DNA from 4 places in the Streptomyces sp. NPDC046925 genome. Region 2 is predicted to be linked to each of the others. Evidence: riboswitches for the same ligand, from Rfam matches in the RefSeq annotation. Region 2 holds a riboswitch; each other region holds the start of a gene.

Region 1 (4,204 bases), on a different contig from region 2:
GAACGATTCCGGTATCCGGACACGCTCGACCTCTCCCGCCGCGACAACCAGCACCTCGGCTACGGCCATGGCATTCATTACTGTCTCGGTGCTCCGCTCGCCAGGCTCGAAGGGCAGACCGCCCTCGCGACCCTGCTGCGGCGCCTTCCTGACCTGCGACTAGCGGCGGAACCTGGTGATTTGAGGTGGCGTGGCGGGCTCATCATGCGTGGACTCCGCACCCTGCCCGTGGAGTTCGCACCCGCACAGCGGAGCAAATATCAGACGCCCGGGACACCGTCCAGCTGACATGCCGTCAAGACTGTGACTTTCACGTGATCTCCGCTGCATCGACTTGTGACAAGCGTTCGACTGCCGCTACGTTCACCGACGACTCGGCCTCCCGTGCCGCAGTCGTCGCTCCAGTCACGCGAAAGGCAACCGCATGCTCTCCGGCAATGGTCGTCACCGACGCCCCCGCCAGGCCCCGGCCCTGATCGTCGCGGCAGGAGTCGCAGGATCGGCGATCGCCATCCCGCTGCTCGGCGCCACCAGCGCGAGCGCGGCGGACACCGCCACGTGGGACAAGCTCGCGGAGTGCGAGAGCGGCGGATCCTGGAGCGCGGACGCGGGCAACGGGTACTACGGCGGGCTCCAGCTCTCGCAGGAGGTCTGGGAGAACTACGGCGGCCTCGACTTCGCCCCGAGCGCCGATCAGGCCAGCCGCTCGCAGCAGATATCCGTCGCCGAGGCGGTTCTTGACGACCAGGGCCCCAAGGCCTGGCCGAGCTGCGCCCCGGTCGCCGGTCTCACGCAGGGCGGCGCCGCCGCCGAGGTCGACCCGGGCGCGCCGATCACGACGGTGCCTTCCGACGAGTCGACGGAGTCCTCGGATTCGTCGGAGTCGACCAAGCCCGGCGGGTCGAAGGGGTCGGACGAACCGAGCGCGTCGCCGAGCGAGTCGGCCGACCCCTCGGACAGCGCCGAGCCTTCGGACGAGTCCTCGAAGAAGTCGTCGGACAAGGCTTCCGGCGAGTCGGGCGAGTCGGGCGAGTCCGGCGCCGACGACGAGTCGCGAGACAAGAATCACGACGAGTCGGACAAGTCGGATGACTCGGCCAAGTCCGGCCGTGACGATGCCACTTCGTCCGACCCCACCCCCTCGGCCGGTGACGGCGAGGGCCGCCACCGCGGCGGCAGCGCGGACGACGAGGCGGCGGAGGACTCCTCCCGCGAAGGTTCGGGCCGGCATGCCTCCCGTGGCGACGAGCGCCGGCAGGACGGCTCCGACGGGACGTACACGGTCCGCTCCGGAGACAACCTCTGGACCATCGCCGACGACCTCGACGTGAAGGGCGGGTGGACCGAGCTGTACGCCGAGAACGAGCAGTCGGTCGGCTCCGACCCCGACCTCATCCTTCCCGGTCAGAGCCTCGATTTGGGCGAAAAGTAGGGGTAGTTGGCGAGTCGCTTTGCGTCTGATGTCCAGATTGGCGCAAGTGAGACATGGGTCTCAAAGGCCCTGATCGTCTTTGGAATTCGGCCGGGGGCATGCCTACGGTCGTGACCGCTCGCCACAGCGGGCCCCGCCGGTCGGTACGCCGAGTCCTGCCAACGGCCGTTCGGGAACAGTCGTCGCGTAAGCGCCGTAGGCAGGAGCGGGGGACCCAAGGTTTCCGCCGGGCCCGGCCGTTCGGCATCGCGAGAGCGATGCGGAGGGACGGTCAGGAACGGCTAGGGGTTAAGTCGCGCTCAAGGAAGCGCGGCCGGGCAACTTCATCGGCCCGAACCCGACAGCTCACCTCGCAGGCGTCGGTGAGGGGATCACTCATGCTGTTTTCCAGCAAGGGCAAGCACCGCCGCCCGTCCAAGGCCACCCGTGTCGCCACGCTCGCCGGCGTCACCGGTGTCGCGGTCGCAGCCCCGCTGATGGCGGCCGGCCAGGCCTCCGCCGCGACGAACTCCGAGTGGGACGCCGTCGCCCAGTGCGAGTCCGGCGGCAACTGGTCGATCAACACCGGTAACGGCTACACCGGCGGTCTGCAGTTCTCGTCGTCCACCTGGGCGGCGTACGGCGGCACGAAGTACGCGCCCAGCGCCGACAAGGCCTCCAAGGCCCAGCAGATAGAGATCGGCGAGAAGGTTCTCGCGGGTCAGGGCAAGGGTGCCTGGCCGAGCTGCGGCGTCGGCCTCTCGGGCGCCTCCAACGAGGGTGGCGGTGCGCAGGAGAGCGCCCCGCAGCAGACCCAGGAGCAGCCCAAGAGCCAGCCCACCCCGCAGACCGAGCAGCCGCAGCAGGCCGCTCCGAAGGCCGCCCCGAAGACCGAGTCCAAGAAGACCGTCGAGACCCCGACCGGCAAGAAGGTCAAGAAGGGTGACGGCGAGTACAAGGTCGAGAAGGGTGACACCCTCTCCAAGATCGCCGAGGCCGAGAAGGTCAAGGGCGGCTGGCACAAGGTGTACAAGCTCAACGGCGACATCATCGACAACGCCGACATGATCTACCCCGGCCAGCAGCTCCACCTGAGCTGATTCTGGCGGGGCGCCTCGCGGACCTTGATCGTCTGCGGGTGTCCCGTGGCTGGCCGCGCAGTTCCCCGCGCCCCTACGGGCGCCACCCCCGTCCCCGCAGACTCCCCGCCCCCGGTGCGCGTATCCCCCGTACGCACCGGGGGCGGGGTATGTTTGTTCCGTTCGTAAACAATTCGCTCTCGGTTTGTCCACAGGACGGGCGGTCGGCTGGCTGTTGTCCGGGAGCCGGTTAGGCTCGTGTCCGCGGGGCCGATGCCCCGCGTACTCGCGTCACATCCCAGAAGGAGATGCTCGTGCCGTCCATCGACGTCGTCGTAGCCCGGGAAATCCTGGACTCCCGAGGCAACCCCACGGTCGAGGTCGAGGTCGGCCTCGACGACGGCAGCACGGGTCGTGCCGCCGTTCCGTCCGGTGCGTCCACCGGTGCTTTCGAGGCCATCGAACTCCGTGACGGTGACCCCAACCGTTACCAGGGCAAGGGCGTCGAGAAGGCCGTCCTCGCCGTCATCGAGCAGATCGGCCCGGAGCTCGTCGGGTACGACGCCACCGAGCAGCGCCTGATCGACCAGGCGATGTTCGACCTCGACGCCACCGACAACAAGGGCTCGCTCGGCGCCAACGCCATCCTCGGCGTCTCGCTCGCCGTCGCGCACGCCGCGTCTGAGGCCTCCGACCTGCCGCTCTTCCGCTACCTCGGCGGCCCGAACGCGCACCTGCTGCCCGTTCCGATGATGAACATCCTGAACGGCGGGTCGCACGCCGACTCGAACGTCGACATCCAGGAGTTCATGATCGCGCCGATCGGCGCCGAGTCGTTCTCCGAGGCCCTGCGCTGGGGCACCGAGGTCTACCACACGCTGAAGAAGGTCCTGAAGGACAAGGGCCTGTCCACCGGTCTGGGCGACGAGGGCGGCTTCGCGCCGAACCTCGACTCCAACCGCGCCGCGCTCGACCTCATCCTCGAGGCCATCAAGCAGGCCGGTTACGTCCCCGGCGAGCAGATCGCGCTCGCGCTCGACGTCGCCGCGTCCGAGTTCTACAAGGACGGCACGTACTCCTTCGAGGGCAAGGACCGCTCGGCCGCCGAGATGACCGAGTACTACGAGGAGCTCGTCTCCTCGTACCCGCTCGTCTCCATCGAGGACCCGCTGTTCGAGGACGACTGGGCCGGCTGGAACGTCATCACCGAGAAGCTCGGCGACAAGGTCCAGCTCGTGGGCGACGACCTGTTCGTCACCAATCCCGAGCGCCTGGCCCGCGGCATCGAGGAGAAGTCCGCGAACGCCCTCCTGGTGAAGGTCAACCAGATCGGCTCGCTGACCGAGACCCTCGACGCCGTCGAGATGGCCCAGCGCAGCGGCTTCAAGTGCATGATGTCGCACCGCTCCGGCGAGACCGAGGACGTCACCATCGCCGACCTCGCCGTCGCCACCAACTGCGGCCAGATCAAGACCGGCGCCCCGGCCCGCTCCGAGCGCGTCGCCAAGTACAACCAGCTCCTGCGCATCGAGGAGATCCTCGACGACGCCGCGGTCTACGCCGGTCGTTCGGCGTTCCCCCGCTTCAAGGGCTGAGCTGTTACTGGGCTCCGGCACCGCTGAGTAGTTACGTACGTCCCCGTACTCGGTCCCGTACCGTGTGCGGGGACGTTCGTACGTATCGGGGAGGCGGCACACATGGCCGTGAAGGACCG
Region 2 (4,204 bases):
ACGGGAGCGGGAGTTGCTGAACGCGCTGTGGGAGCGCCGCGACGCGGCACGGCCCGCCCTGGCCTACGCGGCACGCGTGACGGCACCGGTGCTCGTACCGATGCCGCCTCCGTACGGGTACCAGCAGCCCTACGGGTATCCGCAGCCGTCGTACGGATACCAGCAGCCCTATCCGCAGCAGCAGCACCAGCAGCAACCCCCGTACGGATATCCGTACGCCCAGCCCGCGATGCCCTACCCCGCGTACAACCCCTACCGCGGCTAGGCGGAGGCCTCGGTGAGTGTCGTGACCTCGGCCTGCGTCAGTTCGAGGTCCCCCACCGCGAGCAGCGCGGGCAGCTGCTCGACCGTACGGGCCGACGCGATCGGCGCCGCGACCGTCGGCTGCGCCGCGAGCCACGCCAGGGCCACCGTCGCGATCTCGGCGCCGCGGGCCTCGGCCACCTCGTCGAGCGCGGCGAGCACCTTCCGGCCGCGCTCGGTCTCCAGGTGCTTGCCCGCGCCCGCGGCCCGCGCGCTGTCGACCTGCGTGCCCGGGCGGTACTTGCCGGTCAGGAAGCCGGCGGCGAGCGCGTAGTACGGGACGGCCGCCAGGCCCGAGCGCGACGCGACGTCCTGGAGCGAACCCTCGTACGTGTCGCGCGAGACGAGGTTGTAGTGCGGCTGGAGCGCCGCATAGCGCGCGAGGCCCTCGCGGTCGGAGAAGTCGAGGAACTCCTGGAGGCGCTCGGGGGTCACGTTCGACGCGGCGATGGCGCGCACCTTGCCGGACGTCACCAGGTCGTCGAGCGCGCCGATGATCTCCTCGACGGGGACGGTCGGGTCGTCGTAGTGCGTGTAGTACAGGTCGATGTAGTCGGTGCGCAGTCGGCGCAGCGACTCCTCGGCACCGGCCTTGATGGTGTTCGCGGACAGGCCCTTGTACTCGGGGTGGGCGCCGACCTTGGTGGCGAGCACGACGTCGGAGCGGTTGCCGCGCGAGGCGAACCAGTTGCCGATGACGGTCTCGGACTCGCCGCCCTTGTTGCCGTCCACCCAGGCCGAGTACACGTCGGCGGTGTCGATGAAGTTGCCGCCGGCTGCGGTGTAGGCGTCGAGCACCGAGAAGGACTGCGCCTCGTCGGCCGTCCAGCCGAAGACATTGCCGCCGAGAGCGAGCGGGAAGACGTCGAGATCGGACGAGCCAAGCTTGCGGAGAGAAGTCATACGGGACTCAACGCCCATACGGATCACAGCATTCCGCAACACCGTGCCGCGGCACTCGGATGGCGGGCATGCCGAACCGGATGGCGGGCACACCTGACCGGCAGCCCTGGCGTCGGGGGGTTGTCGCCAGGACCGCCGGGGTTCTGGGGTTACGTGCCGGCTGCTTCAGACCTGCTGGATCAGAGCGACTGGCCCTTGCCGCGCAGCCACGCCGCCGGGTCGACCCCGGTGGAGTCGCCGCCCGGGTGGACCTCCAGGTGGAGGTGGGCGCCGGTGACATTGCCGGTCGCGCCGACGCGGCCGATGGTCTCGCCGGTGGTGACCTTCTGGCCGGCGCTGACGCTCATCGAGGACTGGTGGCAGAACCAGAGTTCGGTACCGTCGTCGAGTTCGAGGATCGTGCGGTAGCCGTACGCCCCCGCCCAGCCGGCCTCCTTGATGGTGCCGGAGTGGATGGCCTTGATGGGCGTGCCCGTGGGAGCCGCGAAGTCCAGGCCGGTGTGGTAGCCGGAGGACCACATGGAGCCGGGCTGACCGAAGGTGCCGGTGAGCGTGTACGAGGCGACGGGGAGGGTGTAGCTCTTCGCGAGCTTGGCCAGGCGCTCGGCCTCGGCCTTCTTCTTGGCCTCCGCCTCGGCCTTCTTCTTCGCGGCGGCCTTCTCGGCGGCGATCTTCTTCTCGGCCGCGGACTGCTTGGCGGCGGCCTGTTCGGCGGCCTGCTTCACGGCGGCTTCTTCGGCCGCCTTCTGGACCGCGTCGTCCGCCTGGTCCTGCTGGTTCTCCGCCTGCTCCATGATGCGGGCCCGCAGTGCCTCACCCGCGTCCGTCGTGCCCTGTTCGGCATCGGCGCTGCTGAGTCCTGCGGAGCTCAGGGGCGCGGCGGCGACGGTGACACCGTTGTCCGCGGCGGCGGAGTCGGAGGAGTCGCCGGATATCAAAGAGCCCACGCCGGGAAGCGACTTGGCCTCCGGCAGCGAGTCCGTGACCGCCGACATGTCCGGCATCTCGATGGAGACCGGGGGCTTGCCGCCCTGCGCGGTGGCTATGCCGCCCGCGCCGACTGCGGCGATGACGCCCACGCCGAGAACCGTGGAGCTGCGGGCGAGTCCGCCACCGCCCCGCTTGTGCACGCGGTGCCTGCCGCGGACGGGACGGATGGACTCCTCGGTGGGGTTCCATTCCTCCCAGGAATTTTCGTCATACCCACCGAAATCGTCGTCATTCGGTACGTACGCGCCTTGGGGGGCAGGGCGGTTGGACGCCACGGGGGCGCACTCCTTTCCTTCCTTCTCGCCTACCGGGTTAGCTGACGGGTTCGGAGCAGGAAGGTCTCCTACGAACACCTGGCACGGATGCACAGATGCCCGATTCACCCCAATTGATGGTTCCCCGGCTCCCTTTCGGGATTAGGCGCGTGCGCGCGGAGCCGCCTCGAGTGACGGCTGGGACGACCGCGCTGCGTTATCGAACGTTAATAGACAGCAGGGCCGTATTCCAAGCCGTTCCGGCTGATCGTTAACGGCATTGGCCTGTACTTAACGGGACACGAGGGTTCGGAACGGGGCGAGTTGTCGTCACTTCTTCACACACCGCAGCTTCACACTTCCTTGACAGTGCGTCAGTTGTTATGCGGAGTGAGGTCCTTCAGTCACGGCCCGTGACATCGATCTACGTCATCCGGCGTCGGCCACCGGCGCCGAAGGCCGCCGCACCGCGAGCAGCGCCATGTCGTCGGTCGTCCCGCCGCCGGTGTGCCGCCGCACTTCCTCGGTGAGCGTGGACAGGAGCGCGTCCGGTCCGTCGGGGCCGGGGAAGATGCGGCCGGCGAGCCGCGCGGCCGGGTCGTAGAACACGCCCCGCCGGTCACGCGCCTCGGAGAGCCCGTCGGTGTAGAGCAGCAGCATCGCCCCCGGCGGGAACTCCGACTCGTCCGCGCGGTCCGGCCAGGCCCCCAGTTCACCCATCCCCAGCGGCAGCGCGGGCTCGGTCGCGGAAAGGACGCACAGCCGCCCGTCGCCGTGCAGGAGGAGCGGCCCCGGATGCCCGCGGTTGATGAGCCGTACGGGACCACCGCCGTGCGGGATCTCCGCGAGGATGGCGGTGGTGAACCCCTCGAAGTCGTCGAGCCCGTCGCGTCGCGTGCCCTCACGCGCCAGCGCCCGCTCCAGGCGCTGCGCAACCGCCTCCAGCGTGGACTCCTGCTCGGCGGCCTCCCGGAACGCCCCGATGACCACGGCGACGGCCGCCACCGCGCCCATGCCCTTCCCCCGTACGTCGCCCACGATGACGCGTACGCCGTGCGAGGTGTCCTGCACCGCGTACAGATCACCCCCGATGAACGCGTCCGCCTCCGCGGCCTCGTACCGCGCGGCGACGTCGAGCCCGCCGATCCGGGGGTCCGGCTGCGGCAGTACGGCGCGCTGGGCGGCCTCGGCGATGGAGCGGGCGGAGGCGAGTTGTTCGTCGCTGCGGCTCACGACGCGGTTGATCAGGACGGCGAGGACGGCCACGGTGAAGACCGTGAGCACTTCGGTGACGGCTTCCACGTCGGTGGTGCTGCTCGTCCTGAAGTGCAGGACGAGGACGGTGGCGCAGGAGCCGAGGCCGGCGAGGACGGTGCCGAGCAGCGAGTAGAAGGGGGCGGCGATCAGCGGGGCGGCCGTGAAGAGGGGCGCCGCGGTGAACGCGGCCGGGGTCGAGACGTCGTAGACGACCCCGACGACGATGAGCAGCAGCGGAAGGGCCCGTACGAACGCCCGCTCGTGCCTGACGACGGGGCCCGTGCCGGAGCCCGCGCGGGGTGCCGTGCCGGATCCCGCACGCGGCGGTGCCGTGCCGGAGCCCGGCATGGGTCGCCCCTTGCCCGGATCTCGGCGCACGGACCGGCGCACGGGCCTGCCCGCGCCGCCCCCGCCACCGCTGCCTCCTCGCTGCCCCACCGGTCTCTCCCGCCGAATTCCGCGGCCAGGACCAGATCCATGACCACGTTCATCCAGGG
Region 3 (4,204 bases), on a different contig from region 2:
GTCCCAGCAGGGCCGGTGCCAGGTTCGGTGAGTGCATCACCATCCAGAAGATGTTGAGCGAACCGTGCGCGACGATGGCCTCCCGCAGATCGGCGGGCACTGTGGCCGGGTCCGGGTACTCCATGTTGGCTCCGTTCGAGAAGGGGAGGCGCGGGGCGGGGGCATCGGCCGGGGGTCTGGGGCTCCGCTGGGCGCGGCGGCCTTCTCCTCTTCGTACCCCGATATATGCGGGCGTCCGTGCTCGGCCTTATGCGCGCTTGAGCCTAGGGGCACAGGTGGGGTGTCGCCTCCTGTTCCCGCGACGGATTGCGGGGCCGCTTTTGCTCACACGGAGAACTGGCGCCACTGCTCGGATCTGTGCCTAAAGTCTGAGTCCGGAGCCGCCGGACGGCAGCGTGGCGGGGTCAGCCCTTGTCGGCTTCCTGCGCCACGCGCTCCAGACGGCTCCGGTAGTCCTGCCACCATGCCTGGTCGCCGGGCGGCAGACTGTCGTTGTTCTGCAGGTATCCCACGGAACCGTCGATGAGCTCGCGCAGGATGTCGGCGTGCCCTGCGTGCCGTTGAGTATCGGAGATCACGCGCACCAGGATGTGGTTCAGTGTCACCTCACTGCGCTCCTCGGGCCACCACGGGACGTGGCCGGTCGCATCGAGCGGCAGCATCGCGATCGTACGGTCGGAGTGCTCCCACGCCTGGTGGTACAGCCGCACGATGTCGTCCCGCGACTCGTCCGCGGAGGCCCACATGTCGGCGTTGAGTTCCGGGTCTCGCGTGTACCACCAGGATGGCGGCTCCTCGTCGAAGAACGGCCGCCCGGTCATGCGAGGCAGTCTCGCAGCCGCCACTGACAACCGGGCTACGTGCGGGACGCCGCTGCCCCAGCGGTGCCTGACACACCGTCAATATCTGCTGGCGTGGGTCCATTCCTGCCCGCGGCTCCTTCGGCGGGTGCAGGGCGGCAATCCGGTCGCACCCCGACTCGCGGTCTGGCTAGCCTTTTGGCTGGAGTGAGACGAGAGGAGCCGGGACGTGCGACGGATGTCCCCGCAGGAGAAGAAGCGGCTGAGCTATCGGAGGGACCGGCGCAACGTCTACGGCGAGAACGACAAGAGCTCCCGCAAGAGCATCCGACGGAACAAGCGGGCGACCAAGAGCGCGAACCGGAGGCTTGAGCGTCTCGCTCTCGCACAGGGGGCGTGCTTGCGCGGCATCGCCGATGCCGATGCAGGTGCCGACGTGATCGAGCGGGGCCTGGCCAGGCGGTGGCCGAAGTCCTGGAAGAAGTTCCCCGACGCACCGCTGGGGGAGGTCGTCGCCAACGCACTGGAGCGGCGGGCCCGTACCGAGAGGCAGGCAGTTACGCGAGCGCCCCTGAGCTGACGGCGGCCGCGTGCCGGCGATACGAGGCCCCGCAACGGCCGGAGCCCCGGACGCGTGGCGTGCCGGGGCTCACAGCGGAAGGAACGGGGTCGGTCTAGTACGGGCCGTTCACGTTGTCGATCGAGCCGTACCGGTCGGCCGCGTAGTTGCACGCCGCGGTGATGTTGGCGACGGGGTCGAAGCTGTCCGTCGACGTGCCGGGCACGTGGTAGGCCTCGAAGGTGGGGTCGATGACCTGCAGGAGCCCCTTGGACGGTGTGCCGGCGACGGCGTTGGAGTCCCAGTTGTTGGTGACCTGGGGGTTGCCGGAGGACTCGCGCATGATGTTGCGGTGGATGCCCTCGTAGGTGCCGGGGATGCCGTGCTGGGCCAGGACGTCGAGCGACTCCTTGATCCAGCCGTCGAGGTCGTTGGTGTAGGTCTTGGCGGCGGCGGGCTGGGCGGAGAGAGTGTCCGACCGCTCGGAGCGGTCCGCCCGCTGGGCCGGGGCCTTCTCGCCGAGGGTGAGCTTGACGCCGGGCTGGATCAGCTTCGGGTCGTTGCCGAGGGCGTCGCGGTTGTCCTCGTACAGCTTCTTCCAGCCGCCGCTCAGGGAGTGCTCGCGGGCGATCTTGGCGAGGGAGTCACCGGCGGTGACGACGTAGGTCTTGGGGGCCGCGGCGGGCTTGGCGGCGGAGGGCGCCGCGCTCGCGGTGGTCGCGCCGATCACCGGGAGGATGAGCACGGCCCCGCCCGCTCCTGCGGCGGCGATGTTGCGGTTGAGCGAGCTGGACTTGGGGCGGCGGTGCTTACCCTTTGCAGGCATGACGAATTCCTCTCCGTCGCCTGCGAGGTGAGCTGTCGGGTTCGGACGGGAGATGTCCGGTCGCACCGTGAATACGACTTCACCCCGAGCCGTTCCGGTATCCGGATCGGCGACTTACCTGGGTCCCCCGCTCCTGCCGTGCGTGAGTGTGTGGGTGGGAAGGGTTTCCGGACAGCGGCAGGATTCGGCGTTCCATCCGGATTGACTTTGACGTTAAGCGAGAAAGCCGGAGAGGAACAAGACACGAATTCGCATAGGCAATGCAGGTGATCTTCCCTTGGCGAGAAGGATCTTTCGACCTCGTTGATCAAAAAGGCCAACTTTCTTGGCGTGCAGCGGAAGTGCACTCCGTGGCTCCCTGGAGCTGCGATCGAGGGCGTGACCCAATTCACTGAATACGGTGCAACCAATGCCAAGATCGAGAACGCGCAGGGTCGATTCATTTGACGCTAATAATCAGCAAGGTGGGCGATGGTGAGCGTATGCCTTTAAGAGAGTGAAAGCATGCTATTACATGCTAAAATGGACACGGCGTTAGTTCGCTAAATGCATCAGAACGGGCATATCGACCTTCTGTCAACGGGGTGGCGGGAGCGGGCGGGGATTGTCCATGGCTCTCGCTCTCCGTCGCGGAGAGGAGTGCGTACGTATGGCCGCAGTCTCGGACCGCATCCTGAATGTGACGGTGTATCAATACCCGTTTGGCTTCTGTGCATCAGCAATTCATGGACGTTCGGCCCGCTGTCGAAAGTTGTGAAAACACGCGCCGGCATCCGCAGTTACGGCAGAACGGCGCTGTACGGTGGCCGCCCGGTTTGGGTGCGGGCGGAAGGCGCAGGCGTGGAAGACCAGGACGCGGAACACCGCCCGTATTTGCCCATCGCCGAGCACGGCCTGATCGGGGATCTGCGCGGTGCGGCCTTGGTGGGGACCGACGGGCGTATCGACTGGTTCTGCGCGCCGCGATTCGATTCGCCCAGCATTTTCGGGGCGCTGTTGGACGCGGAGCGAGGCGGGGTATGGGAGTTGTCGCCGCTGTGCGCGACAGCATCCCGCCAGCAGTTCTACGTTCCCGACAGCGCAATCCTCATCACGCGCTTCCTCACCGAGGAAGGCATGGTGGAGGTGCAGGACTTCATGCCCCTCCTGCGCCCCCACGACGAACAGCACCGCCAGCGGCTGGTGCGGCGCGTGGTGGCCGTGCGCGGCAGCATGCGCCTGCACGCCCGGATCGCGCCGCGCCTGGACTACGGGCGTGCCCGCCACCGGACCGAGAGCGGCGAGGGCGAGGTCCGGTTCATCTCCGAGGATCTGACGCTGGTACTGCGCAGTGATGTCGCCCTGGATGCCCAGAAGGGCGAGGCCCACGGTGAGTTCGAACTCGGCGAGGGCGACCAGGCCCTGTTCGTCCTGGACGTCGGCGAAGGAGCAGGGGGCGAGACATCAGCAGCCGGCCCGCTGGATACGGGGGAGGCCGACGCGCTGTTCGACGGCACGGTCGCTTTCTGGCGCGCCTGGCTGAAGCGGTCGACGTATCAGGGGCGATGGCGCGAGATGGTGCACCGCTCCGCCCTGACCCTCAAGCTCCTCACCCACGAACCCACCGGCGCGATCATCGCGGCGCCCACCCTGGGACTGCCGGAACGCATCGGCGGCGAACGCAATTGGGACTACCGCTACGTGTGGATCCGCGACGCCGCGTTCTCCCTCTACGCGCTCCAGCGCCTGGGTTTCACCGACGAGGCCGAGGCGTTCGTCGGGTGGCTGACGCGGTGCCTGGCCCGGACCGGCGCGGACGAGGAGCCGGGTCCGCTGTGCGCGATGTACACCATCGACGGTGACGCCGAACTGCCGGAGCGCGAACTCACCCACCTCGAGGGGTACTGCGGCTCTTCGCCGGTGCGGGCCGGCAATGCTGCCGCCCGCCAGTTGCAGCTGGATGTCTACGGCGAACTCGTCGACTCCATCTACCTGTTCAACAAGTACGGGACGGGCATCTCCCACACGGCGTGGCACGAC
Region 4 (4,204 bases), on a different contig from region 2:
CCTGCTCGTAGAAGCTGACGAGGCGGTCCGCGTCCTCGGCTGTGATCGGCCTGATCCGCGCGGTGCCTCCGTCACGCAGGACGACATCGGCTTCCCAGTGGGAGGGATATGCCTGCCGGTCCGACGGGGTCGTCATGGGGCCAGGGTACGGGTCGCGGGTGCGCGGCGGCCGGGGCAGGCTAGGAGTCGTCGAAGGGCGGGACGCGGGCCCGTGGCACGAGGACGTACGGTCGACGGGGCAGGACCACCGGTCGATGCCGTACGGACCAGCGGCCGGCGGAGCACGCGCAACGGCATGAGACACTGGTCTAGACAACTGTGAGACATCCGGAAGGGCAGCAACACATGGCTGAGCGCCGCGTCAACGTCGGCTGGGCCGAGGGCCTTCACGCCCGACCCGCCTCCATCTTCGTCCGCGCGGCCACCGCCGCCGGCGTCCCCGTGACGATCGCCAAGGCTGACGGCAACCCCGTGAACGCCGCCTCCATGCTCGCCGTGCTCGGCCTGGGCGCGCAGGGCGGCGAGGAGATCGTGCTCGCCTCCGACGCCGAGGGTGCGGACGCCGCTCTCGACCGTCTGGCGAAGCTGGTCGCCGACGGCCTCGAGGAGCTTCCCGAGACCGTCTAGCAAAGACCGGTACTCGTACGGCGAAGGGCCTGCCCGAATTCGGGGCGGGCCCTTCGCCGTTTCCGCGCACCCCATCGAATACCGAGGGCTTTTACCGAATTCGGGCAGCAGAAATAACGCCCCCGCCGAATAGCACTTCTTTGTATACGGCGCCTCTGTTAATGCCGGAGGCCCACCGTGTTTACGGCATGTTGCGAATCCCTCACACGATCACGGCCCACGGTCCGGTGACCTTGCGGAACCGGAGAAAAGCGCGGCCTGTGCGCGGCCGTCGACCGTTCCGCGTGGGCCGCGGCGAGCGACCTGGCCCGTTCCGCGTCCCCGCGGGCGACCGCGTCGACGATCGCGGCGTGCTCCGCCCAGGACTCCGCGGGAGCGGCCGGGCCCTCGACGACGTACATCCAGGCGATCTTGTGGCGGAGCTGGGTGAGCAGCGCCGTGAGGCCGGGGCTGCCGGACGACTGGGCGAGCGTCTCGTGGAACCAGCCGCTCAGCGAGCGCAGATCCTCGCTCTGGCCGCGCCGGGAACGCTCCTGGCCGAGCCTGACGAGGCCGCGCAGGACCTTCAGGTGCGCCTCCGTGCGGCGCTGTGCGGCGCGGGCGGCGCCGAGCGGCTCCAGGAGCACGCGCATCTCCAGGAGGTCGGCGGCCTCCTGCTCGGTGGGCTCGGCGACGCAGGCGCCCGCGTGCCGGCGCGTGACGACGAAGCCCTCGGCCTCCAGGGTGCGCAGGGCCTCGCGCACGGGGACGCGGGAGACTCCGTAGCGGCGCGCGAGCAGTTCCTCGGTGAGCCGGCCGCCCCGTTCGTAGACACCGGAGACGATGTCGTCCCGGATGGCCGTGCACACCGAGTGCGCGGGAATGCGCATGAGCTGACCTCCGCCTTAATCCCCGCGAAACGCGGTCGACCGACGCTTTTTCAGTGACTCTATTGCAGAGCGGCTGCATTTCCGACGGCTGGCCAGAATCCATGGATACTTTTGGCCAAAGGTGATGCGTGACCAAAGGCGGCGGGGAACGGCGAAAGCCCCGGCTCGCGATGAGCCGGGGCTTTCGGTGAATCAGGTGCGCGTCGCGCGAACCGCCGTGGGTCAGACGTTGACGCCGTGCGAGCGGAGGTACGAGACCGGGTCGATGTCCGTGCCGTAGTCCTCGCCGGTGCGGGCCTCGAAGTGCAGGTGCGGGCCGCTGGAGTTGCCGGTGGAGCCCGAGAGGCCTATCTGCTGGCCCGGCGTGACCGCCTGGCCGACGGTGACACCGAGGGACGACATGTGGCCGTACTGGGTGTACGTGCCGTCGTTCATCTTGATGACCACGTTGTTGCCGTAGGCGCCGCCCCAGCCGGCCTCGACGACGGTGCCGGAGCCGACCGCGTGGACCGAGGTACCGGACGCGGCGTGGAAGTCGACGCCGGTGTGGCTGCCGGAGGACCACATGGCGCCGCCGGTCTGGTAGCCCGTGGAGACGTACGAGCCGGAGATCGGGGAGACGTAGGTGTTCAGGCGCTTGCGCTCGGCCTCGCGGGCGGCGCGCTCCTTGGCCTCGCGCTCCTTCTTGGCCTTGGCCTTCGCCTCGGCCTCGGCCTTGCGCTTGGCCTCCTCGGCCTTCTTCTTGGCGGCCTCTTCGGCCTTCTTGGCGGCCGCGGCGGCGTCGGCGGCCTCCTGCTGCGCGGTGGCCTGCGCGTCGATGCTCGCGGCGAGCGAGTCGCCGACGGAGACAGCCTGGGTGAGGCCGGTGTGCTCGAGAGCCACCGCGTCGTCGGCGGCGAGCGCCGGAGCGGCCAGGCCTCCGATGACACCGGTGGTGGTCAGTGCGGCGACGCCCGCCACATTCGCGGTCGTGCGCGTGAGGCGGCTCGGGCGACGGTGCTTCCCGGTGGCACGGGTGAACGCCATGAAGCGGCTGGTCCTTTCCTTCCCTCTCGCCTACCGGGTTAGCTGACGGGTTCGGAGCAGGAAGGTCTCCTACGAGTCCCTCGCCTCACGGCAAGGTTCCCGATTCACCCCAAGGGGACATGTGGGTCCCCGGCTCCCCTGGCTCGCGCCGTACGGGGACTCGGCGATGACTGTCCGGTGCCGCGGGTGCGGCGTACTGCATGACGAACAGCCGGACCAGACGCTAAGCGTGGCGTCTTTCAAACGACAAACGGATCAGAGCTTTTGTAGCGCACGCCACAGGGCAGACACGTAACCTCCATACCAATTCGGACAAATGAGGACCCCGGTGGCCAATTCCAGCCACCGGGGTCCCGATATGTCCTGACTGTCACTCAGGCTGTCACCGTGCTCAGCCGGTGACGACACTCACTTCGCCGATGCCGAGCGCCCTGACGGGCTCCTCGATCTGCGAGGCGTCACCGACGAGCACCGTCACGAGCCGGTCCACGGGGAAGGCGCTCACCACGGCGGCGGTGGCCTCCACGGTGCCGGTCGCGGCCAACTGGCGGTACAGCTGCGCCTGGAAGTCGTCGGGCAGGTGCTGCTCGACCTGGTCGGCGAGGGTGGCCGCCACGGAGGCCGCCATCTCGTACTTGAGCGGGGCCACGCCCACCAGGTTCTGCACGGCGACGTCACGCTCGGCGTCCGTGAGGCCCTCGGCGGCGAGGGTGCGCAGGACCTTCCACAGGTCGTCGAGCGCCGGTCCCGTGGACTCGGTGTCCACGGAGCCGCTGATGGCCAGCATCGCTGCGCCCGTGCCGTCCGGAGCCGAACGCAGGACCTGGGCGAACGACCGTACGCCGTAGGTGTATCCCTTCTCCTCGCGCAGGACGCGGTCCAGGCGCGAGGTGAGGGTGCCGCCGAGGCAGTACGTGCCGAGCACCTGGGCGGGCCAGACGCGGTCGTGCCTGTCCGGTCCCACGCGTCCGATGAGCAGCTGCGTCTGGACGGCGCCGGGGCGGTCGACGATCACGACACGCCCGGTGTCGTCGGCGGTCACCGGCGGCACCGGACGCGGCTGCGCCGTGCCGCCGGTCCAGGAGCCGATGGTGTCGGCGAGGACGGCGTCCAGGTCGGTGCCGGTGAGGTCGCCCACGACGACGGCGGTCGCCGTGGCGGGCCGCACGTGCTTCTCGTAGAAGGCGCGCACCGCGGCCGAGTCGATGGCCGTGACCGTCTCCTCGGTGCCCTGGCGGGGCCGCGACATGCGCGACGTGGCCGGGAACAGCTGCCGGGAGAGCTCCTTGGCGGCGCGGCGCGCCGGGTTGGCGGCCTCGTGCGGGATCTCGTCCAGGCGGTTGCGTACGAGGCGTTCGATCTCGCTGTCCGCGAAGGCGGGGGCGCGCAGGGCGTCGGAGAGCAGGCCGAGCGCCTTCGGGAGGCGGGAGACCGGGACCTCCAGGGAGACCCGGACGCCGGGGTGGTCGGCGTGCGCGTCCATGGTGGCGCCGCAGCGGTCGAGTTCGGCGGCGAAGTCCTCGGCGGAGTGCTTGTCGGTGCCTTCGTTGAAGGCCCTCGCCATGATCGTGGCGACGCCGTCGAGGCCCGCGGGCTCGGCTTCGAGCGGCGCCTCCAGGTGGATCTCCACGGCGACGACCTGCTGGCCGGGGCGGTGGCAGCGCAGCACGGTGAGGCCGTTG

The links. Region 2 has a riboswitch for cyclic di-AMP ahead of ABZ906_RS24340 (M23 family metallopeptidase). Riboswitches for the same ligand answer to the same signal wherever they lie in the genome.
Positions count from the first base shown of each region.
Region 1: linked by a shared signal. The riboswitch ahead of ABZ906_RS44990 (transglycosylase family protein) and the one ahead of ABZ906_RS24340 (M23 family metallopeptidase) in region 2 are both predicted to bind cyclic di-AMP.
Region 3: linked by a shared signal. The riboswitch ahead of ABZ906_RS08385 (LysM peptidoglycan-binding domain-containing protein) and the one ahead of ABZ906_RS24340 (M23 family metallopeptidase) in region 2 are both predicted to bind cyclic di-AMP.
Region 4: linked by a shared signal. The riboswitch ahead of ABZ906_RS00480 (M23 family metallopeptidase) and the one ahead of ABZ906_RS24340 (M23 family metallopeptidase) in region 2 are both predicted to bind cyclic di-AMP.

Region 1 covers NZ_JBEYWZ010000023.1:58,035-62,238, reverse strand. The annotation lists gene ABZ906_RS45000 (cytochrome P450) at 1-288, shown strand, start outside; gene ABZ906_RS44995 (transglycosylase family protein) at 425-1,432, shown strand; cyclic di-AMP (ydaO/yuaA leader) riboswitch at 1,614-1,806, shown strand; gene ABZ906_RS44990 (transglycosylase family protein) at 1,810-2,511, shown strand; gene eno (phosphopyruvate hydratase) at 2,805-4,085, shown strand; gene ABZ906_RS44980 (septum formation initiator family protein) at 4,188-4,204, shown strand, end outside.
Region 2 covers NZ_JBEYWZ010000005.1:613,098-617,301, reverse strand. The annotation lists gene ABZ906_RS24350 (PrsW family intramembrane metalloprotease) at 1-265, shown strand, start outside; gene ABZ906_RS24345 (aldo/keto reductase) at 262-1,206, opposite strand; gene ABZ906_RS24340 (M23 family metallopeptidase) at 1,386-2,471, opposite strand; cyclic di-AMP (ydaO/yuaA leader) riboswitch at 2,483-2,629, opposite strand; gene ABZ906_RS24335 (PP2C family protein-serine/threonine phosphatase) at 2,880-4,055, opposite strand.
Region 3 covers NZ_JBEYWZ010000002.1:445,252-449,455, reverse strand. The annotation lists gene ABZ906_RS08400 (carboxymuconolactone decarboxylase family protein) at 1-124, opposite strand, end outside; partial or broken gene ABZ906_RS08395 (DUF664 domain-containing protein) at 405-815, opposite strand; gene ABZ906_RS08390 (hypothetical protein) at 1,030-1,380, shown strand; gene ABZ906_RS08385 (LysM peptidoglycan-binding domain-containing protein) at 1,475-2,185, opposite strand; cyclic di-AMP (ydaO/yuaA leader) riboswitch at 2,190-2,385, opposite strand; gene ABZ906_RS08380 (glycoside hydrolase family 15 protein) at 3,026-4,204, shown strand, end outside.
Region 4 covers NZ_JBEYWZ010000001.1:119,517-123,720, reverse strand. The annotation lists gene ABZ906_RS00495 (GNAT family N-acetyltransferase) at 1-136, opposite strand, end outside; gene ABZ906_RS00490 (HPr family phosphocarrier protein) at 346-627, shown strand; gene ABZ906_RS00485 (GntR family transcriptional regulator) at 786-1,496, opposite strand; gene ABZ906_RS00480 (M23 family metallopeptidase) at 1,719-2,522, opposite strand; cyclic di-AMP (ydaO/yuaA leader) riboswitch at 2,535-2,698, opposite strand; gene ABZ906_RS00475 (pitrilysin family protein) at 2,914-4,204, opposite strand, start outside.